One region of the Pseudomonas edaphica genome, then DNA from elsewhere that is predicted to be linked to it. Evidence: predicted binding sites of a transcription regulator. Region 1 holds the regulator's gene; each other region holds the start of a gene.
What was found. The regulator FliA, encoded in region 1, starts transcription of late flagellar genes. The targets are predictions, from matches to a motif close to CTAAAGTTTNNNNNNNNNNNGCCGNTAA.

Region 1 (7,539 bases):
GATGGTTGGATCGGCGGAAAGAATTTCCGAGACGCGGCGGCGGAAGAAACCCGAATCGTCCACCACCAGGACCTTGACTGCCATAAACACTCCGTTAGGCGGGGCGGGCACTACCGCCCTGCCCCACCAGAATCAAATACGCCGAGCGGCGTAACGCTTGAGCATGCTCGGAACATCAAGAATCAGCGCGATCCGACCGTCACCGGTGATGGTCGCACCCGACATGCCTGGGGTTCCCTGCAGCATTTTGCCCAAAGGCTTGATGACCACTTCTTCCTGGCCCACCAGTTGATCGACCACAAAGCCGATGCGCTGGGTGCCCACGGACAGAATCACCACATGGCCTTCGCGCTGCTCTTCATGCTTGGCCGAAGCCACCAGCCAGCGCTTGAGGTAGAACAGTGGCAACGCCTTGTCGCGCACGATCACCACTTCCTGGCCGTCCACCACGTTGGTGCGTGACAGGTCGAGGTGGAAGATCTCGTTGACGTTGACCAGCGGGAAGGCGAACGCCTGGTTGCCCAGCATCACCATCAGGGTCGGCATGATCGCCAAGGTCAACGGCACCTTGATGACGATCTTGGAGCCCTGGCCCTTGGTCGAGTAGATATTGATCGAGCCGTTGAGCTGGCTGATCTTGGTCTTCACCACGTCCATGCCCACGCCACGGCCGGACACATCGGAAATCTCGGTCTTGGTCGAGAAGCCCGGCGCGAAGATCAGGTTGTAGCATTCGGTGTCGGTCAGGCGGTCGGCGGCGTCCTTGTCCATCACGCCGCGCTTGACGGCGATATTGCGCAGAATTGCCGGGTCCATGCCTTTGCCGTCATCGGTAATCGACAGCAGGATGTGGTCGCCTTCTTGCTCCGCCGCCAGAATCACCTTGCCGTTGCGGGACTTGCCCGAGGCTTCGCGTTCTTCCGGGGTTTCGACGCCATGGTCGACGGCGTTGCGCACCAAGTGGACCAGCGGGTCGGCCAGGGCCTCGACAAGGTTTTTGTCGAGGTCGGTTTCTTCACCCACCAGTTCCAGGTTGATTTCTTTCTTGAGCTGGCGCGCCAGGTCGCGAACCAGACGCGGGAAGCGGCCGAAGACTTTCTTGATCGGCTGCATGCGCGTTTTCATTACGGCGGTCTGCAAGTCTGCGGTGACCACGTCGAGGTTCGACACGGCCTTTTGCATGGCTTCATCGCCGCTGTTCAGGCCCAGGCGCACCAGGCGGTTACGCACCAGCACCAGTTCGCCGACCATGTTCATGATGTCGTCCAGGCGCGCGGTATCAACCCGCACGGTGGTTTCGGCTTCACTGGCAGGCTTTTCGGCTACCGGCGCCGCTGCGGCACGCGCAGGTGCGGCAGCCGGTGCCGGTGCGGGCTTGGCAGCCACAGGCGCGGCGGCTTTGGCTGGCGCAGGTTTGGCAGCCACAGGCGTTGCAGTCGCTGCTGCGGCCGGGGCCACTTCAGAGAACTTGCCTTTGCCATGCAACTCGTCGAGCAGCGCTTCGAATTCGTGATCGGAGATCAGGCCGTCAGCGGCAGGCTCAACGCTGGCAGGCGCAGCGCTGGCGGCAGGTGCGGCTGCGATGGCGGCGACTTCCGGCAAGGCTTCGGCAGCAAACGTGCCCTTGCCATGCAATTGGTCGAGCAGTGCTTCGAATTCGTCGTCGGTAATGTCGGTGGCGCTTGTAGATGTGGCAGACGCAGCAGGCGCTGCCGACTCAGCAGCAGGTGCCACGGCGTCCGGCGCAAACTGGCCTTTACCGTGCAACTGGTCGAGCAGGGATTCGAATTCTGCGTCGGTAATGTCTTCGCTGGTCGGCACGGCAGGCGCAGCCACCGCTTGCGGTGCTTCAGCTTCGGCTTTCACCGCGCTCAGGGAGTTGAGCAGCTGTTCGAACTCGCTGTCGGTCACATCCGGCTCGGCTTCAACCTCAGGCTCAGGCGCGGCGACCGGCGCAACCGAGGTATCGGCAGGTTCGGCCAGGCGTGCCAGCGCAGCCAGCAGCTCCGGCGTGGCGGCCGTGATCGGCGCACGCTCGCGCACCTCGCTGAACATGCCGTTGACCGCATCCAATGCTTCGAGAATCACGTCCATCAGTTCCGAGTCGACGTGACGCTCACCCTTGCGCAGGATGTCGAACACGTTCTCGGCGATGTGACAGCACTCCACCAGCTCATGGAGCTGGAGGAAGCCGGCGCCCCCTTTTACAGTGTGAAAACCGCGAAAAATTGCATTGAGCAGGTTCGCATCATCCGGTCGGCTTTCCAGCTCGACCAGTTGTTCGGACAGTTGCTCTAAAATTTCGCCGGCCTCTACAAGGAAATCCTGAAGGATTTCTTCATCGGCGCCGAAGCTCATGTGGGTGCTCCTTAGAAGCCTAAACTGGATAACAGGTCATCTACGTCATCCTGACCTGACACAACGTCTTCACGTTTATCGGCATGAATCTGCGGACCTTCACCCTTGGCGAGATGTTTTTGTGGATCTTTTTCCGAGAGGATCGCTGCGCGGTCATGTTCGATGCCGGCAAAACGGTCGACCTGGCCGGCCATCAGCACCAATTTGAGCAAGTTGCTTTCCACTTCGGTGACCAGTTGGGTCACGCGCTTGATCACTTGACCGGTGAGGTCCTGGTAATCCTGGGCCAGCAGAATGTCATTGAGGTTGCTGGCCACCGTGCGGTTTTCCTGTTCGGTGCGCGACAGAAAAGCCTCGACCCGACGCGCCAACTCACGAAACTCCTCAGCCCCCACTTCCCGGCGCATGAAGCGGCCCCAGTCAACGCTGAGCGCCTGAGCTTCGGTGGCCATGCCATTGACCAAGGGCGTGGCGTTTTCCACCAGGTCCATGGTGCGGTTGGCCGCCGCCTCAGTCAGCCGGACCACATAGGACAGGCGTTCGGTGGCATCGGTGATCTGCGAGATTTCTTCGGCCTGGGGCATGTGCGGGTCAATCTGAAAATTGACGATTGCACTGTGCAGCTCGCGTGTGAGCTTGCCCACTTCCTGATACAGGCCGCGGTCACGGGTCTGGTTAAGCTCATGGATCAACTGCACCGCGTCGCCGAACTGGCCTTTTTCAAGGCTGTCGACCAACTGGTGAGCATGCTTTTTCAGGGTCGATTCAAAATCGCCCTGTGACGTTTCTTTATGCTCCATAGCTCCCCCGTGGTGACATCAGCCGTGGATGCGTTCGAAGATTTTTTCGATCTTCTCTTTCAAGGCCAATGCAGTGAATGGCTTGACCACGTAACCGTTAACCCCGGCCTGGGCGGCTTCGATGATCTGTTCACGCTTGGCTTCGGCGGTCACCATCAACACAGGCAAGCTGCGCAGTTTTTCATCGGCGCGCACGTGACGCAGCAAGTCGATACCGGTCATGCCCGGCATGTTCCAGTCGGTTACCAGAAAGTCGATGCTCCCGCTGTTGAGGATCGGAATCGCCGTCAGGCCGTCATCCGCCTCGACCGTGTTGGTGAACCCAAGGTCACGCAACAGGTTTTTTATGATCCGCCGCATCGTTGAGAAGTCATCAACGATGAGGATTTTCATGTTCTTGTCCAATTCGACCTCCAAGCAGTCTTAAACGCGCCCAGCACCTGGACGCGCCATTTCAATCAACAGGCGTTACACAAAAAGGACTGCCCAGGGCACCACGGCACGAACCCGCAAAAGCGTAGAGCCTTTGCGGTAGCGTCTGCAGTGTCCCCACACTGCCTGTCAGCGCGCGCGCCACTCTCCCAATCGCCCCCGCAAGCGGGCGGCGCACTGGCTATGCAGCTGGCTGACACGCGATTCGCTGACCCCCAGGACCTCACCGATTTCCTTGAGGTTCAGCTCTTCGTCGTAGTACAGCGCCAACACCAGTCGCTCACGCTCCGGCAAATTGGCAATCGCCTCCGCCAACGCGCTCTGGAAACGTTCGTCTTCCAGGTCGCGCGACGGTTCCAGATGTGCACTCGCGCCGTCCTCGTGCAGCCCTTCGTGTTCGCCGTCCTGCAAAAGGTCGTCGAAACTGAACAGGCGGCTGCCCAAGGTATCGTTCAAAATCCCGTAGTAATCGTCGAGACTCAATTGGAGTTCGGCCGCAACTTCATGATCTTTAGCGTCACGACCGGTTTTTGCTTCAATTGCACGAATTGCGTCACTGACCATACGCGTATTGCGATGTACCGAACGCGGCGCCCAATCCCCTTTACGCACTTCATCGAGCATCGCACCGCGTATGCGAATACCCGCATACGTCTCGAAACTCGCGCCCTTGCTCGCGTCGTATTTGGTCGACACTTCGAGCAGGCCGATCATGCCGGCCTGGATCAAGTCCTCAACCTGCACACTGGCAGGCAGGCGTGCCAGCAAGTGATAGGCAATGCGCTTGACCAAGGGCGCATAGCGCTCGATCAGTTCGCCCTGACTGTCACGTGCCGACTTTTTGTAAAGGTTGTAGCCGCTGGATGTCATAGCACAGGTCCCGCGCTCGTCTGATGCACCAATCGCTCGACGAAAAACTCCAGATGCCCCCGAGGGTTGGCAGGCAACGGCCAAGTATCGACCTTCTGAGCAATAGCCTTGAACGCCAATGCGCACTTCGAACGAGGGAACGCTTCATAGACTGCACGCTGCTTTTGCACAGCCTTGCGCACACACTCGTCATAAGGAACTGCGCCCACGTATTGTAAGGCGACATCGAGGAAGCGATCCGTGACCTTGGTCAACTTGGCAAACAGATTTCGCCCTTCCTGCGGGCTTTGGGCCATGTTGGCCAGCACGCGGAAGCGGTTCATGCCGTAGTCACGGTTAAGCAGTTTGATCAGGGCATAGGCGTCGGTGATCGACGTGGGTTCGTCGCACACCACCAGCAGCACTTCCTGGGCTGCGCGCACGAAGCTGACCACGGACTCGCCGATCCCGGCGGCGGTGTCGATCACCAGCACATCGAGGTTGTCGCCGATGTCGCTGAACGCCTGAATCAGGCCGGCATGCTGCGCCGGGCTCAGGTGCACCATGCTCTGGGTGCCTGAGGCAGCCGGCACGATGCGAATGCCACCGGGGCCTTGCAGCAGCACATCGCGCAGCTCACAACGGCCTTCGATCACATCGGCAAGGGTGTGTTTGGGTGTCAGCCCCAGCAGAACGTCCACGTTCGCCAGGCCCAGGTCAGCATCCAGCAGCATGACGCGACGGCCAAGCTCTGCCAGGGCCAGGGACAAATTCACTGACACGTTAGTTTTCCCGACGCCACCTTTGCCGCCGGTCACCGCGATCACCTGTACGGGATGCATGCTGCCCATTTTATTTCTTTACCTTGTCTTGCTTAGACGCAGGCTACATGGCTTGGCCGCGTGAATCGCTTGCAGACCATCGATGTAGATACATTTCACGGTGTTCATCCTGCCTCACCCCACCCGCTTAGCCGGGTTGTGGTAAAGGTCGGCGAACATATCGGCCATCGCTTCCTCGCTAGGCTCTTCTTGCATTTGCACGCTGACAGCACGGCTGACCAACTGATGACGGCGCGGCAGATGCAAATCATCCGGGATCCGCGGCCCGTCGGTCAGGTAGGCAACCGGTAACTCATGACTGATCGCCAGGCTCAACACCTCGCCCAGGCTCGCGGTTTCGTCGAGCTTGGTGAGAATGCAACCGGCCAGGCCACAGCGTTTGTAGCTGTGGTAGGCAGCGGTAAGAACCTGTTTCTGGCTGGTGGTTGCAAGCACCAGGTAATTTTTCGACTTGATGCCACGCCCGGCCAGGCTTTCAAGCTGCATGCGCAGTGCCGGATCGCTGGCTTGCAGGCCGGCCGTGTCGATCAACACCACGCGCTTGCGCAGCAGCGGGTCGAGCGCATTGGCCAGGGACTGGCCCGGGTCGACGTGGGTCACTGTCACATTGAGGATGCGGCCCAAGGTCTTGAGCTGCTCCTGGGCGCCGATGCGATAGCTGTCCATGCTCACCAGCGCGATGTTCTGCGCGCCGTACTTGAGCACATAACGCGCGGCCAGCTTGGCCAGGGTGGTGGTCTTGCCCATGCCGGCGGGGCCGACCATGGCAATCACACCGCCCTCTTCCAGCGGTTCGATTTCCGGCGTGGCGATCATGCGCGCCAGGTGCGCCAGCAACATGCGCCAGGCTTGGCGCGGCTCTTCGACTTCAGCCGTCAGTGCAAGCAAATCGCGCGACAACGGGCCGGACAGGCCGATGCGTTGCAGGCGACGCCACAGGTTGGCCTGGTGCGGTTTACTGCCTTGCAGTTGCGTCCACGCCAGCGAGCCCAACTGCACTTCGAGCAGCTCACGCAGGCCATTGAGTTCAAAACGCATCGAGTCGAGCGCGCGCTGGTCGACAGCGGCGGCCGGGGCTGGCGCTGCAGGACGAGGCGGTTCTTTGAAGGTCGGTTCTACCAACGGCTCGGCGGCGGTCAGCGGCAGGCCGGCGAACAATTGGCGATTGGTGCTGGCATCGCTGTCGCCACGCATGCTCAATTCAGCCTGGGCCGAGACAATGCGCGAAGCGGTCTTGCGCAGTTCGTCTTCGAGTTCCATGTTCGGCACGCGCGGCGCCAGCGCCGACGGGGTGTAATCCAGGGCAGCCGTCAGCTCGACACCGCCGGCAATGCGACGGTTTCCAATAATCGCGGCATCGGCGCCCAGCTCATCACGTACCAGTTTCATGGCCTGACGCATATCGGCGGCGAAAAAACGCTTAACTTGCATAACCCACTACCTCAGCCGTTGGGCCCTACTGTCGCGACGATAGTCACTTGCTTATTGTCAGGAATTTCCTGATAAGCCAAAACGTGCAAATTCGGAACTGCCAGGCGACCAAACCGCGACAACATCGCTCGAACCGGGCCTGCCACCAGCAGAATCACCGGGTGGCCCGCCATTTCCTGACGCTGGGCGGCTTCGATCAACGAACGCTGCAGTTTCTCAGCCATGCTTGGCTCCAGCAGAACGCCCTCTTCCTGGCCAAGTCCGGCCTTCTGAATACTATTGAGCAATATTTGTTCCAACCTTGGTTCCAAGGTGATCACAGGCAGCTCAGACTCAATGCCTACAATGCTTTGCACGATGGCGCGGGACAACCCGACACGCACCGCGGCCACCAAAGCGGCAGTATCTTGACTCTTGGCGGCATTGTTGGCGATGGCCTCGGCAATGCTGCGAATGTCGCGCACCGGCACCTGTTCGGCGAGCAAGGCTTGCAGCACCTTGAGCAACTGCGACAGCGACAGCACGCCGGGTACCAGTTCTTCGGCCAGTTTCGGCGAGGCTTTGGCCAGCAAACCCATCAATTGCTGGACTTCCTCGTGGCCGATCAGCTCATGGGAGTGCTTGTAGAGGATCTGGTTGAGGTGGGTAGCGACCACGGTGCTGGCGTCGACCACGGTGTAACCGAGCGATTGTGCCTGGCTGCGCTGGCTGACTTCGATCCATACCGCTTCCAGGCCAAAAGCCGGATCTTTGGCGGTAATGCCATTAAGCGTGCCGAACACCTGGCCAGGGTTGATCGCCAACTCACGATCCGGGTAGATCTCGGC
Region 2 (7,539 bases), 1.7 Mb from region 1:
GTAAATACCGAGCCCTTATGCGGAGAAACCCAACAGCAGCTGCGCCACTTCCATGACCTCATCCAGTACCGCCTCGGCCGATTCCACAGACGGCTTGAGCATCAGGTCATCGGCATACCCCATCGCCAACGCGAAGATTTGCCGGGCCGCGCGTTGCGGCGAGTCGCAGCGAAAAATCCCCTCAGCCACGCCTCGCTCAATCACCTCAGCCAGCATGCCTTGCCACTGCGCGTTGATTACCAGATACGCCTGGGCCATTTGCGGGTCGTGCATGGCTTCGTCCCAGGCATCCAGCCACAACGCCCAGCCGGCATCAGCGGTGCTCGGCAGGCAATCACCTAAAAAACCCACCAGCGCCTCAAGTGGCTGAGCATCTGCCAAGGGCTCGCGCACTTCATCCAATTGCTCATTGGCAAAGCGCACAAAGGCTTCGCGACGCAGTTCGTTCCAGTCGCTGAAGTAGTGATAAACGTGGCTGCGCGACAGGCCGGCATGCTCGGCCAGGTCGCGGGTGGACACATCGGCAAAGCCCTTGCTGCGAAACAGCTCCAGGGCAGCGGCGATGATCTGGTCTTTACGGTCGATACGCGACATGGGCAATTCCTTAGGCGCCGGTAGATAAGCGGCGCTTGCTTTTTGAGCGATCGCTCAAGGATACTTGAGCAGTCGCTCAATAATAGCGTCTATCACTCCTCTGGTGCACCCATGTCATCCGTGACCCCGCAAATCCTGATTGAAGAAAGCAAGAAAATCGGCCAGCAGTCCGCCGGCCAAACGCTCAAGGCAATTGCCAAGGCCTACCCCGGCAAGCTGTTCTGCACGCTGTCACTAGTGGCGCTGGAGAACGCGCTGCTGCTGGCCTACCCACTGTTTGCCGGGTTTGCGGTGGACTCGATTATTCGCGGCGATGCCACCAGTGCGCTGTTCTATGCACTGGTGGTGATGGCGTTCTGGGTGGTCGGCGCAGCGCGGCGGGCGCTGGACACGCGCACCTTTACGCGGATCTACGCCGACCTTGCGGTGCCGGTGATTCTCAACCAGCGCCTGCAGAACCACAGCACCTCAAAATCCGCCGCACGGGTGGTGCTTGCGCGCGAATTCGTCGACTTCTTTGAAAAGCACGTGCCGATTATCGCCACGGCGCTGGTCTCGATTATTGGCGCGGCGGTGATGCTGATCGTGATTGAGCCTTGGGTCGGCCTGGCGTGCCTGGCCGCCCTGCTGCTGTGCGTGACGCTGCTGCCACGCTTTGCCCAGCGCAACCAGGAACTGCATGAGCGCCTGAATGATCGCCTGGAGAAAGAAATCGGGTTAGTCGAAAAAGTCGGCGCACCGACCTTGCGTCGCCACTACCACGTGCTGTCACGCCTGTGCATCTGGCTGTCTGACCGCGAGGCCGCCGCGTACCTGTTTCTCGGCACGCTGGCAGCCCTGCTGTTTGTGGTCGCGATCAGCCAGTTGGCTTTGTCGCCGGCGGTCAAGGCCGGCCACATCTACGCGGTCATGACCTACCTGTGGACCTTCGTCACCAGCATGGACGAGGCACCGGGGATGGTCGACCAATTGGCGCGCCTCAAGGACATCGGCAAGCGCGTGGACCCAGGCCTGGGCGAGCATTAAGCCTTAACGAAAACGGTCGACCTCCTGCCGCAAGCCTGCCGCCAGGGTTTCCAGTTCCTTGGCGGTAATGGCCAGGTTCGACACCACTTCGCGCTGTTCGCTGTTAGCCAATGCGATGCTTTGCAAGTTGCTGCTCAGCACGTTGGCCGTGCTGCTCTGCTCCTGGGTCGCGGTGGTAATGGCAGCAAATTGCTGGCCTGCCGAACGGCTTTGCTCGTCGATGCGCGCCAGGGCCGAAGCGACGTCGGCGTTGCGCGACAGGCCTTCCTGCATCAACACGTTGCCATGCTCCATGGTGCTGATGGCGTTGCCGGTTTCCTGCTGGATGCTTTGGATCATCACCGAGATTTCGTCGGTGGCCTGGCGCGTGCGCGAGGCCAGGTTGCGCACTTCGTCGGCAACCACCGCAAAGCCCCGGCCTTGTTCACCGGCCCGCGCCGCCTCGATGGCGGCGTTGAGCGCCAGCAAGTTGGTTTGCTCGGCAATCGAGGTGATCACGCCGACGATTCCGCCAATTTCCTGGGAGCGCTGGCCCAAGGTGTTGATCACCGTGGCCGTGCTGTTGAGGGCGGTGGCGATATGCTCCAGCGACGACGACGCCTCTTGCATTGAGGTGCGGCCAATACGCGTTTGCTGGGCGTTTTCCTGGGCCAGTCGCTCGGTATTGCCCATGTTGTCGGCGATGTTCAGCGAGGTGGCGCTGAACTCTTCCACTGCGCCGGCCATGCTGGTGATTTCGCCGGACTGCTGCTCCATGCCCTCATAGGCCCCACCCGACAGGCCGGACAACGCCTGAGCCCGGCTGTTGACCTCTTCTGCCGCTTTGCGAATATGCGAGACCATGGTCGAAAGCGCCTCACCCATCTGGTTGAAGCTGCTCGCCAACTGGCCGATTTCATCATGGCTGGACACATTCAAGCGTGCGCTCAAATCGCCGGCGCCCAAGGCTTCGGCCTGGCGCACCAAGTCGCTCAAAGGCTGCAATTTGCTGCGCAGCAACCACACCGCTGCGCCTACTGCCAGCAACATCGCCAGCACGCTGCCGATCACCAGGCGAATGCCGACCGCCCACGTGACTGCACGTATTTCGGACTTCGGCATGCTCGCCACCACCGACCACGGCCCGCCTTCAAACGGCACCGCAACGCTGTAGAAGTCTTCGTCCTTGTCGCTCCAGAAGCGGCCTTTGCCTGGGTTCTTGGCCAGATCAAGCATCACCGGAACCGCCTGATCCAGCGCCTGCACACCCGCCGGTGGCACCAGCCAGTGCTTCTGTTCGTCCAGCAAGGCAAGTGAGCCAGTCTGGCCGATACGGAAGCGCTTGAGGTTGTCGAACTGGGCCTTCTGCTCATCGGTGTAATCAAAGCCGATAAACAACACGGCGATCACCTTGCCGGCGGCATCGCGCACAGGGCTGTATTGGGTCATGTAGGCGCGATCGAACAACACCGCCCGCCCGATGTAATTCTGCCCGGCCAACAGGCGCTGGTAGGCCGGATGCTGGTGATCCAGCACAGTCCCGATGGCGCGATTGCCATCTTGTTTGGTCAGGGAGGTACTGATGCGAATGAAGTCTTCGCCACTGCGCACAAACACAGTGGCCACGCCGCCGGACATCTGCTTGAACTCGTCCACCTCCGCGAAGTTGTTGTTCAACACCTCATCGCCCAACAGCAGACTCGGGGTCTGCACACCGGCCACGGCGACCTGCTGGTCCGGGCGCACACTCAACCCGGCGCCAAAGCGCTTTTCAAACAGCCCGCTCAATCGCTGAGTACTCTCGCGCAAGGTGCTGTGGAAGGTGTTGAGTTGATCGGCCAGCAAGCGTGCCTCGCTGGCCAGGTGTTCCTCGCGGGTGTCGAGGTTGGCCGAGTCGAGGGAACGCAGGGCAAAAACCGTACTGCCGCTGATGACGACGGCCAAAATAACGGCCAAAGCGAGGCCTAACTGAGAGGCGATCCGAGCGCGAGGTTGAGACATGACAGCTCCTGGCCGAGGCCAGGATCATCCTGATCTCTTAGCGCAGCTCGGCAAATTATCTGGTGGGAAACGCTGGAAACGGGGGTTCCAACACACCTTCTTCGGCAAGCGCGGGCAATACTTGAGCGATTCACAGGGGTATCGCGCAAACGATTGCACTGAAGATCTAGGCCAGGCGTTCAACCTGGGGCAATTCCATAGCGTTGACTTCGCCTTGAAGAAACTCCGCCAATCGCCGCAAGCGCTCGCCACCGGGACGGGTTTTCGGCCACACCAGGTAGTAATTTTCCCCACTGGCCACCGCCGTCGGCCACGGCAGGCTCAAACGGCCCTGGGCCACATCTTCGGCCACCATCAGCAAATCGCCCATGGACACGCCGTAACCCCGCGCGGCGGCGATCATGCCCAACTCCAAGGTATCGAACACCTGCCCACCCTTGAGCGACACCTGGGACGACAACCCCATGCGCTCCAGCCAATTGCGCCAGTCACGGCGGTCGGGTGTGGGGTGCAGCAGCTCGGCGCTTGCCAATCGTGGGACGTCCCACGGCCCGTCATTGAGCAGGTTGGGCGCACCCACCGGAATCAGCAACTCGGGGAACAGGTAACAGGCCTCCCAGTCCGCCGGAAAGTGCCCGTAGCTCAGTAATACAGCGCAGTCGAAGGGTTCCTGGTTGAAGTCCACTTCATCCACGCTCATCCATGCACTGGTCAGTTGCACTTCATTGCCAGGCTGCAAGGCGCGAAAGCGACTGAGCCGCGCCAGCAACCAGCGCATGGTCAGGGTCGATGGCGCCTTCATGCGCAGGATGTCGTCTTCGGCGTTCAGGGTGTGGCAGGCGCGTTCCAGCGCCGCGAAGCCTTCGCGCACGCCGGGCAAGAGTAGGCGCGCCGCTTCGGTGAGCTGCAGGTTGCGGCCACTGCGCTGGAACAGGCGGCAGGCGAAGTGCTCTTCGAGCGTACGAATATGCCGGCTGACAGCACTTTGCGTGATGGAAAGCTCATCCGCCGCACGGGTAAATGAGTTGTGCCGGGAGGCGGCTTCAAAGGCGCGCAAGGCATACAGCGGCGGTAGACGGCGTGCCATAGAAGAACCCCCTCAGATCAATACCCAACCCTACCATGAGTTTTAATCATGCGAATGATCGCTTTTATCCTTTTGTGTAATGCCTCGGGAGCGCCGAGAATCAGCCCTTTCCCAACCCTCTGACTTTTTGAGTGTGATGATCATGCAACATCCGGTGCGTACTGAACTCTGGGCCATTCTGCGGCTGTCGGGGCCGTTGATTGCCTCACAGTTGGCGCACATGCTGATGGTGCTGACCGACACGCTGATGATGGCCCGCCTGAGCCCCGAAGCCCTGGCCGGTGGCGGCTTGGGCGCGGCGAGCTATTCGTTCGTGGCGATCTTCTGCATCGGTGTGATTGCCGCCGTCGGCACGCTGGTCGCCATCCGTCATGGCGCCGGTGACATCGAAGGCGCCACTCGCCTGACCCAAGCAGGTCTTTGGTTGGCGTGGTTGATGGCGTTGGTGGCCGGCTTGCTGTTGTGGAATCTCAAGCCCGTGCTGCTGATGTTCGGCCAGACCGAAACCAACGTGCAGGCGGCTGGGCAATTCTTGACCATCCTGCCGTTCGCCCTGCCCGGCTACCTGAGCTTCATGGCCTTGCGCGGTTTCACCAGCGCCATCGGCAAGGCAACGCCGGTGATGGTGATCAGCCTGGGCGGCACGGTACTCAACTACTTGCTCAACCATGCCTTGATCGAAGGCATGTTCGGTCTGCCGAAGCTCGGCCTGATGGGCATCGGCCTGGTAACAGCGATCGTCGCCAACAGCATGGCCCTGGCGCTGATGTGGTACATCCGCAGCAACCGGGCTTACGCAGCCTACCCGCTCGGCGCGGGCCTGCTGCGCCTTAACACTCAGTATCTGCGTGAGCTATGGCGCCTGGGCCTGCCGATTGGCGGCACCTATGCGGTGGAGGTCGGTTTGTTTGCCTTCGCGGCGTTGTGCATGGGCACCATGGGCAGTACGCAATTGGCAGCGCATCAGATTGCCCTGCAAATCGTTTCGGTAGCGTTCATGGTGCCGGCGGGGATGTCCTACGCGATCACCATGCGCATCGGTCAGCATTACGGCGCCGGGCAATTGTTGCAGGCGCGCATGGCCGGGCGGGTCGGCATCGGTTTTGGCGCGTTGGTGATGTTGGGATTTGCCGTTGTGCTGTGGCTGTTTTCCGATGCGCTTATCGGGCTGTTTCTGGACCATAACGACCCAGCCTTCCACGACGTCATCGTGCTGGCGGTCAGCCTGTTGGCCGTGGCGGCGTGGTTTGAGTTGTTCGACGGCGTGCAAACCATTGCCATGGGCTGTATTCGCGGGCTGAAGGACGCCAAGACCACCTTCCTGGTGGGTTTGGGTTGCTATTGGCTGATCGGCGCGCCGTCTGCTTGGTTGATGGCGTTCACCCTGGGCTGGGGCCCAACTGGCGTGTGGTGGGGTTTGGCGCTTGGGCTGGCGTGTGCGGCCGTCAGCCTGACGTGGGCGTTTGAGGCGAAGATGAAGCGGATGATTCGGCAGGAGCCTGAAGTGCGCGCGCAATTCCCGGCCATGCAACCAGACTAGAGAATGTACTCGGTCAATGTGGGAGCTGGCTTGCCTGCGATGGCGGTGTGTCAGATGCCAAATTGGCTGGCTGGCCCACCGCTATCGCAGGCAAGCCAGCTCCCACATTTTTGATTGGGTTTACAACCTTCAGCCCAGCAGCGCCTGCTGGCTCTTGCCGAACGTCAAATACTCCACCAGCTCCGGCAACGGCAACGGCTTGCTGATCAGGTAACCCTGGGCCTGATCACACCCAAACAGCCGCAACAACGCCAGCTGTTCAGGGGTTTCCACCCCTTCGGCCACCACTTCCAGGTTGAGGTTGTGGGCCAGGTTGATCATGGCATGCACCAGCTTGCGGTTTTCTTCGCGCTCTTCCATGCCGCCGACGAAGCTCTTGTCGATCTTCAGCAAGGCAATTGGCAGGCTGTTGAGGTGCACGAATGAGGAAAAACCGGTGCCGAAATCATCCAGGGAAAACCGCACACCCAAGCGGCCAAGGGCGTCCATGGTCTGCTTGACCAAGTCACTGCGGCGCATCACGGCGGTCTCGGTCAGCTCGAACTCCAGCCACTGCGCTTCAACGCCACGCTCGGCGATCAGCCGGCTCAACGTCGAAAGCAACTGGCTGTCCTGGAATTGGCGAAACGACAGGTTGACCGCCATATGCAGCGGCGGCAGGCCGCGTTCGCGCAGGTCTTGCATATCGCGCAAGGCCCGCGAGATCACCCAGTAACCCAATGGCACAATCAGGCCACTCTGTTCGGCCAAGGGCACGAATTCGCTGGGTGGCAACAGGCCACGCTCGCCGTGGCGCCAGCGCACCAGCGCTTCCAGGCCGACGATATGCCCGTCGTCCAAATCCAGGCGCGGCTGGTAATGCAGCTCCAGTTCGTCGCGGCGCAGAGCACGGCGCAGCTCACTTTCCAGGTCGGCCAGGCTGCGGGCGTTGCGGTTGATGCGTTCGTTGAAGATGTGAAAGGTACAGCCCTGGGTACTCTTGGCCTGCTGCATGGCGATGTGCGCGTGCCACATCAGCGGGTCGGCCCCGGCGCGGGCACGGGCATGTGCCACGCCCAGGCTGCAGCCGATCAGCAGGCTTTCGCCATCCACCCAATACGGCTCGGCCATGGCTTCGGTAATGCGCTCGGCCATCCACTCGGCGCGCTGGGGCGCACGGCGGGTGTCGATCAGCAGGGCGAATTCGTCGCTGCCCAGGCGCGCCAGTTGGTCACCGGCTTCGAGCTGGCTCTTGAGCCGCGAGACCACTTGCAGGATCAAACGATCGCCGGCCTGATGGCCCAAGGCGTCGTTGGCGTGACGAAAATTGTCG
Region 3 (7,539 bases), 1.5 Mb from region 1:
TCACAAGCCCCGGTGGCCGGTGAAAACGGCATGGTGGTGACCGCCCAGCATTTGGCCACTCATGTTGGCGTGGATGTACTCAAGGCCGGCGGCAACGCGGTGGATGCGGCGGTTGCCGTGGGCTATGCGCTGGCCGTGGTGTACCCGGCAGCGGGCAACCTCGGTGGCGGTGGCTTTATGACCGTGCAGCTGGCAGATGGGCGCAAGACCTTCCTGGACTTCCGTGAAAAAGCCCCGCTGGCGGCCACTGCCGACATGTACCTGGACAAAGACGGCAAGGTGATCGACGGCCTCAGCGCCAAGGGCCACTTGGCCGTCGGCGTACCCGGCACCGTGTCCGGCATGGAAACCGCGCTGAACAAATACGGCACCCTCAAGCGCGCCCAGGTGATTGCCCCGGCGATCAAACTGGCCGAAAACGGCTTTGAACTGGAGCAGGGCGATATCGACCTGCTGCACACCGCCACCGGCGAGTTCGAAAAAGACAAAGACCTGCGCGGGATCTTCCTGCACAACGGCCAACCGATGCAGGTCGGCCAGAAACTGGTGCAGAAAGACCTGGCCAAGACCCTCAAGGAAATCTCCGCCAAGGGCACCGACGGCTTTTATAAAGGCTGGGTGGCCAAGGCGCTGGTGGATTCCAGCCAGGCCGGCAAGGGCATCATCACCCAGGCCGACCTCGACAAATACAAGACCCGCGAACTGGCGCCCATCGAGTGCGATTACCGTGGCTACCACGTGGTCTCGGCACCGCCGCCAAGCTCCGGCGGTGTGGTGATCTGCCAGATCATGAACATCCTCGAAGGTTACCCGATGGCCGACCTCGGCTATCACTCGGCCCAAGGCCTGCACTACCAGATCGAAGCGATGCGTCACGCTTACGTGGACCGTAACAGCTACCTGGGTGACCCGGATTTCGTCAAGAACCCTATCGCGCACCTGTTGGACAAGGACTACGCCGCCAAGCTGCGTGCCGCCATTGAGCCGCAGAAGGCGGGTGATTCCCAGGCGATCAAGCCGGGTGTGTCGCCCCATGAAGGCAACAACACCACGCACTATTCGATCGTCGACAAGTGGGGTAACGCGGTGTCCGTGACCTACACCCTCAACGACTGGTTCGGTGCCGGCGTGATGGCGAGCAAGACCGGGGTGATCCTCAACGATGAAATGGACGACTTCACCGTCAAGGTCGGTGTGCCGAACATGTACGGGCTGGTGCAGGGCGAAGCCAACGCCATCGCACCGGGCAAGGCGCCGCTGTCGTCGATGAGCCCGACCATCGTCACCAAGGATGGCAAGGCGGTGATGGTGGTCGGTACACCGGGCGGCAGCCGGATCATCACCGCTACCTTGTTGACCATCCTCAATGTCATCGACTACAAGATGAACATCCAGGAAGCGGTAGACGCGCCGCGTTTCCACCAGCAGTGGATGCCGGAGACCACCAACCTGGAAACCTTCGCGGTCAGCCCGGACACCCAGAAGATTCTCGAAAGCTGGGGCCACAAGTTTGCCGGCCCCCAGGATGCCAACCACTTGGCGGCGATCCTGGTGGGTGCGCCTTCGCTGGGTGGCAAGCCGGTGGGCAACAACCGTTTCTACGGGGCTAACGACCCACGCCGCAATACCGGGTTGTCGCTCGGTTACTGAGGTGTGAGGTGTTGATTCAGGAAGGCCAGGGACAGCGCCAGGCTGTCGTGGGATAACTGGATGGCGGCGCCCTCGGCGCTGCCCTGGGCTGCCGGTATCACCCGTTCGAACATGTGGTTTTCATACGCCTGCACTGCGGCTGAGCAGTCAGGCGTGTGGAGCAACTGCTGGGCCAGTTCGGCCGCATCGAGCATCGCGGCATTCACGCCTTCGCCGCCAAACGGCGACATCAGGTGCGCCGCATCCCCAATCAACGTCAACCCCTGGCGGTGGACCCAGCGATGGCCCACCGGCAGGGCGTGGATGTGCCTGGCCAGGACGCTTTCATTTGCCGCTTCAAACAGCGCCAGAATGTCCGGGTGCCAGCCTGCAAACTGAGCCTTGAGTGCAGGCAGGCTGAGGTGGTCGGCTGCCCACTCGGTGGGCACGCGAAAAATCGCATACCCGCGCAGATGCGCATGGGCGTTGCGCTGCACGATGATCGCCTTGGCGCCGCCTTGCACTTGCAGGCTGCCGCGCCCCACCAGCGTGGCAATGTGCGGGTGTTGGCGGTCGACATCATCGATGCCGAATTCGATAAACGTCAGCCCGCTGTACTGCGGCAGGTAGGGCGAGAGCAATGGGCGCAGTTTGGACCAGGCGCCATCGGCACCGACCACCAGGTCGAAGGGGCCGTGGGTGATCTCGCCTTGATGCAGTGTCCAGCGTGCAACACCGGCCGGGCGGATGTCATTGATGCTCACACCCCATTGCACACAGCCTTCAGGCAGCGAATCCAGCAGGATCTGGCGCAACTGGGTGCGGTCGACTTCCGGGCGCTCGCCGTCATCGGGGTTGGGGGCTTCGAACAGCAGATGGCCGTGCTGATCCATCAGGCGCGCGCCTTGGTCTTCATAGCGCGCGATACGCCGGAAGGCGTCTTCCAGCCCGGCCTGCTGCAGCGCCAGTTGGCCGGATTCGACATGCAGATCCAGGGTGCCGCCCTGGGGGCGTTCCAGCGGCCCGCGTTCGCGTTCGAATACGCAGGCGGCCACGCCGTGGCGGTGGAGGATACGCGCCAAGGTCAAACCGCCGGGGCCGGCGCCGACAATGGCGATACGCAGTGAGGTATTCATATGGGTTGTCCTCGGCACGGCTAGGCAAGCAGTTGCTCCACCGCCTCAAAGGCTATGGCGCGGCGTGCTTCCCAGTCGCCACGAATCACCAGGGCGGGTTGCTGATGCTGTTCGATCCAGTCCAGGCTGCCCTGGAAAAACACCCGGCGATCCGCCAGTTCCGGCTGGCAGCGCTGGCCGTCGGCGCTCCATTCCACGTCCTCGGGGGACAGCAACAGGTGCAGGTCGTAATGGCGGGCCAGCAACTCATCATCCAGCCACGCCGGGTAATCACCGAACAGGGTCTGGCTCCAGAGTTTGTTGGTCAGCAGGTGGGTGTCGAGGATCAGCAGGCGAGGCTGCTCGGCGCGCGCAGCGTCTTCCCAGGCCAGTTGGCCACGGGCGATGGCCGGGATGTCCGCCAGGGTGGTGTCGCGCTGGTAATGGTCGATGAAGTAGCGCACGTATTCACCCACCATCAGCCCACCGAAACGGGCGTGCAGTTGCGCGGCCAGCCAGCTTTTGCCGCTGGATTCGGGGCCGGCCAATACCACCACTTTCATGCGTGCAACGCCGGGTCGGCGCGCCATTCACGCCAGCCCTGCACGGCGATCACGGTGAACAGTGCATACAGCGCGGCGGTGAGGTACAGGCCTTTGTAGAGGAACAGGCCGACGAAGATCACGTCCACGGCGATCCACAGCGGCCAGCATTGCACGCGTTTTTGCGCCATCCACATTTGCGCCACCAGGCTGAAACCGGTGAGTGCGGCGTCGAGCCAGGGTTGCGCGGCATCGGTCCAGTGGGCCATGGCGGCGCCGAGCAGGCCACTGAACACGGCACCGACGGTGAGGCTGACCATGATCGCGGACCAGCCCAGGCTGGTGACCTGGCGACCCTGCGCGACCTCACCGGCGCGGGTCCACTGCCACCAGCCGTAGAGTTGCAGGGCGGCGTAGACCACTTGCAGGAGCATGTCGGAATAGAGTTTTACGTCGAAGAACACCCAGGTGTAGAGCAGCACCATCACCAGGCCGATGGGCCAGCACCAGGGGTTTTGCTTGACCGTCAGCCAGACAGCGATCACCCCCAGGGCGGCGGCGAACAATTCAAGCCCGGACATGGCGGTTCCTTGGGAGAGTGGGTGAGGGCGGTGATTGTAACCAGAGGTGAGGCATCTTCACACTGTGGGAGCTGGCTTGTCGAATCGTCGCACCGCTGCGATAGCATCACCTCGGTGTGGCTGATTTACCGAGGTGATGCTATCGCAGGCAAGCCAGCTCCCACAGGGGCTCGCCTCAGATCTTGAACTGGCGCAACAACCCTCCAAGCTGCTCACTCAACCCACGCAAATGCGCGCTCGCCACACTGGACTGCTCCGCCGCCAGCGCCGTGCTGTGGGACAAACCCGCCGCCTGGGTGACGTTCTGGTTGATATCCTCCACCACGTGCGCCTGTTGCAAGGTCGCGCTGGCGATCGAGGCATTCAGCCCATTGAGGTTGCGCAACGCCTGGCCAATGGCGGTGAGGCTCGCACCTGCCTGGCCAGCTTGTTCAATGGTCAGTTGCGAGGCACTGTGGCTGTCGCTGATCACTTTGACCGCTGCTTCCGAATGCCCTTGCAGGCGCTCAATCATCACCTGGATTTCGGCGGTGGATTTCTGCGTGCGCTGGGCCAACAGCCGCACTTCATCGGCGACCACGGCAAACCCGCGACCCTGTTCACCGGCACGCGCCGCCTCGATGGCGGCGTTGAGGGCCAACAAGTTGGTCTGGTCGGCAATCGAACGGATCACTTCCAGCACACCACCAATCTGTGTACTTTCGCTGGACAGCGTGCGGATCACCTCCACGGCCTGGCTGATGGTGCTGGAGAGCTGGTCGATCTGTTGCAGGCTGCCGTCGATATTCACTTGGCCCTGCTGCGCCTGGGCCTGGGCGTCGCGCATTTCGCTGGCGGCATGCTCGGCATTTTTTGCCACGTCCTGCACGCCATAGGTCACTTCGTTGATCGCGGTAGCCACCAGCTCCATCTGCTGGGATTGTTGCTGGCTACGGTCGTGGGCCTGGCTGGCATTGGTGCCCAGTTCCGTGGAAGATTGGCCCAGCGCGTTGGCACACTCCTGTAATTGGCCGACCACCTGGCGCAGCTTGGCGGTAAAGCTATTGAAGTGCTGCGACAATTGAGTGACCTCGTCGCGCCCGTGGGTGTCGAGGGTGCGGGTCAGGTCGCTTTCGCCGCTGGCAATATTGCCCATGGCATTCACTGCCGTCTGCAATGGATGCACAATGCTGCGCGCGATCAGGATCACCAACAGCGCCATCAGCAGCGCAATGCCCAGGCCGATCAATGAGGCTTTCCACACCTGGCCGGTGAATTCGGCCTGCACATCGTCCACGTACACGCCCGAGCCGATAATCCAGCCCCACGGCTCGAACAGTTGGATATACGAGGTCTTCTCCACCGGCGCGTCGGCGCCCGGTTTGGGCCAGCGATAGTTGACGATGCCGGCGCCCTTGGCCTTGGCCAGGATCACAAATTCATTGAACACCGCAAAACCGTCCGGGTCGCGGATTGCCGAGAGGTTCTGGCCGTCGAGCTTGGGGTTGGCCGCGTGCATGATCATCACGGGCGTCAGGTCGTTGATCCAGAAGTAATCATCGTGGTCGTAGCGCAAGCCACGGACTGCGCTGAGGGCTTGCTGTTGCGCGGCCTCGCGGGTGAGAACGCCGGTTTTTTCAAGGTTCTGGTAGTAAGCCAGCACGCCGCTGGCGGTTTGCACCACGTGCTGGGTCTGCTGGCGTTTGGCCTGGTAGAGGTCGCCATGGATCTGCTTTAGCATCAACAGCCCCAAGGTTAGCAGCATCAACACGGCGACTATCAGGATCAGCCAAAGACGGCGGCTGATCGACATGCTGCGCAAACTGTTCATCGTCCTGTCACTCCGTGCTTTTTATAATTGTGTGCTGCATCGACAATTCCAGCTTGTCTGATAGGCTTTCGGCCTGTAATCGAAAAACCTGAGTACTCCCTGATTTTTCACGAAATTTTTGCGCACGGCTGGTGAAAATCCGCAGCGCATCACGATTGCACGTGGTCAGTGAACATTAAAAAGACAGACAAGGCATGCCGCAGCGCATGACCTTTGGGGGATACATGGATTTTTGGACCGCCATACAGGCATTGATTCTTGGCGTGGTGGAGGGGCTGACCGAGTTCCTGCCGATCTCCAGCACCGGGCACCAGATTATCGTCGCCGACTTGATCGGCTTCGGCGGAGAACGCTTTGAAGCGTTCAACATCATTATTCAACTGGGCGCGATCCTCGCGGTGGTCTGGGAGTTTCGGCGCAAGATCCTCGACGTGGTGATCGGCTTGCCGACCCAGCGCAACGCCCAGCGCTTTACCGTCAACCTGATCATCGCAGTGCTGCCGGCGGTGGTGTTGGGGGTGATTTTTGCCGACCTGATCAAGCATTACCTGTTTAACCCGATCACGGTGGCCACCGCGCTGGTGGTGGGCGGGGTGATCATGCTGTGGGCCGAGCGCCGCCAACATGCAGTGCACGCTGAAACGGTGGATGAGATCACCTGGAAAGACGCGCTCAAGGTCGGTGTGGCCCAGTGCCTGGCAATGATTCCAGGCACTTCGCGCTCCGGCGCGACCATTATCGGCGGCCTGTTGTTCGGCCTGTCGCGCAAGACCGCCACCGAGTTCTCGTTCTTCCTGGCCATGCCGACCATGGTCGGCGCTGCCGTGTATTCGGGCTACAAGTACCGTCACCTGTTCCAGCCCGATGACTTGCCGGTGTTTGCCATCGGCTTTGTCACCTCGTTCATCTTCGCGATGATTGCGGTCAAGGCGTTGCTCAAGTTTATCGCCAGCCACAGTTACGCGGCGTTTGCCTGGTATCGGATTGCGTTTGGCCTGGTGATCCTGGCGACCTGGCAGTTTGGCTGGATCGACTGGACGGCGGTCAAGCCATGAGCATTCAACACCCGCGCTTGAAGGTGTTCATCTTTGTTTTGTTGTGCGCCGCGCCGCTGACTGGCGCGGCACTGTTGTGGTATCGCGGCGAGACGCTGATCCCGCTGGCCGCCTATGGCGTGGTCAGCGTGGTGGCGTTTTTCCTGTACTGGGGCGACAAACGCAAGGCCCAAGCCGAAGGCCCGCGCGTGCGCGAAAATATCCTGCATGCCGTGGAGCTGGCGGGCGGTTGGCCGGGGGCGCTGATTGCCCAGCAGGTGTTTCGCCACAAGACGCGCAAGGTGTCGTATCAGGTGCTGTTCTGGGTGATTGTGTTGCTGCACCAAGTGTTCTGGCTGGACCAGCTGTTCCTGGGCGGCACGCTGCTCTCGGTTTTATAGTGTTGATGCGTCTGGGATATTTCCTACGCGATTGCGGGAGGCAGCTTACCCAGACGGCCCTGTAAACCAGCAACAGGCTCGCGTTATGCTTCGGGCACTTGAGCGCACGGGGCCCACACGAATGTCTTTTTCAGATTCATTGCTTCATCATTCGGCAACTGAGCTTGCAGCGCTGATTCAACAACGCAAGTTTACTTCCACCGCCATCGTCAGTTTTTACCTTGCGCGTATCGAGGCGCTCAACCCCTCGGTCAACGCGCTGGTGCAGGTCTGTGCCGATACGGCGTTGGCCGATGCCTGGGCGGTTGATCGTGCTATTGCCCAAGGCGAGTATGGCGGCGTGTTGCAGGGCGTTCCCTTCACGGTCAAAGATGTTTTCGATACCCGTGGGGTGGTGTCGGCAGCGGGTCTGGTTGATCGGGCTCAT

Region 2: ACQY47_RS15510 (methyl-accepting chemotaxis protein) is a predicted target of FliA. The motif match lies at 3,699-3,726, and genes of this name have one in related genera.
Region 3: ACQY47_RS00405 (methyl-accepting chemotaxis protein) is a predicted target of FliA. The motif match lies at 5,743-5,770, and genes of this name have one in related genera.

Annotation. Positions count from the first base shown of each region.
Region 1 covers NZ_OZ255725.1:5,183,298-5,190,836, reverse strand. Annotated here, with positions in the region: gene ACQY47_RS23720 (protein-glutamate methylesterase/protein-glutamine glutaminase) at 1-84, opposite strand, end outside; gene ACQY47_RS23715 (chemotaxis protein CheA) at 133-2,358, opposite strand; gene ACQY47_RS23710 (protein phosphatase CheZ) at 2,370-3,158, opposite strand; gene ACQY47_RS23705 (chemotaxis response regulator CheY) at 3,177-3,551, opposite strand; gene fliA (RNA polymerase sigma factor FliA) at 3,720-4,460, opposite strand; gene fleN (flagellar synthesis regulator FleN) at 4,457-5,290, opposite strand; gene flhF (flagellar biosynthesis protein FlhF) at 5,396-6,712, opposite strand; gene flhA (flagellar biosynthesis protein FlhA) at 6,724-7,539, opposite strand, start outside.
Region 2 covers NZ_OZ255725.1:3,447,832-3,455,370, reverse strand. Annotated here, with positions in the region: gene ACQY47_RS15520 (TetR/AcrR family transcriptional regulator) at 16-594, opposite strand; gene ACQY47_RS15515 (ABC transporter six-transmembrane domain-containing protein) at 706-1,620, shown strand; gene ACQY47_RS15510 (methyl-accepting chemotaxis protein) at 1,624-3,600, opposite strand; gene ACQY47_RS15505 (LysR substrate-binding domain-containing protein) at 3,767-4,687, opposite strand; gene ACQY47_RS15500 (NorM family multidrug efflux MATE transporter) at 4,824-6,227, shown strand; gene ACQY47_RS15495 (putative bifunctional diguanylate cyclase/phosphodiesterase) at 6,357-7,539, opposite strand, start outside.
Region 3 covers NZ_OZ255725.1:81,856-89,394, reverse strand. Annotated here, with positions in the region: gene ggt (gamma-glutamyltransferase) at 1-1,650, shown strand, start outside; gene ACQY47_RS00420 (FAD-dependent oxidoreductase) at 1,644-2,765, opposite strand; gene ACQY47_RS00415 (AAA family ATPase) at 2,786-3,307, opposite strand; gene pnuC (nicotinamide riboside transporter PnuC) at 3,304-3,867, opposite strand; gene ACQY47_RS00405 (methyl-accepting chemotaxis protein) at 4,043-5,677, opposite strand; gene ACQY47_RS00400 (undecaprenyl-diphosphate phosphatase) at 5,902-6,732, shown strand; gene ACQY47_RS00395 (DUF1294 domain-containing protein) at 6,729-7,112, shown strand; gene ACQY47_RS00390 (amidase) at 7,234-7,539, shown strand, end outside.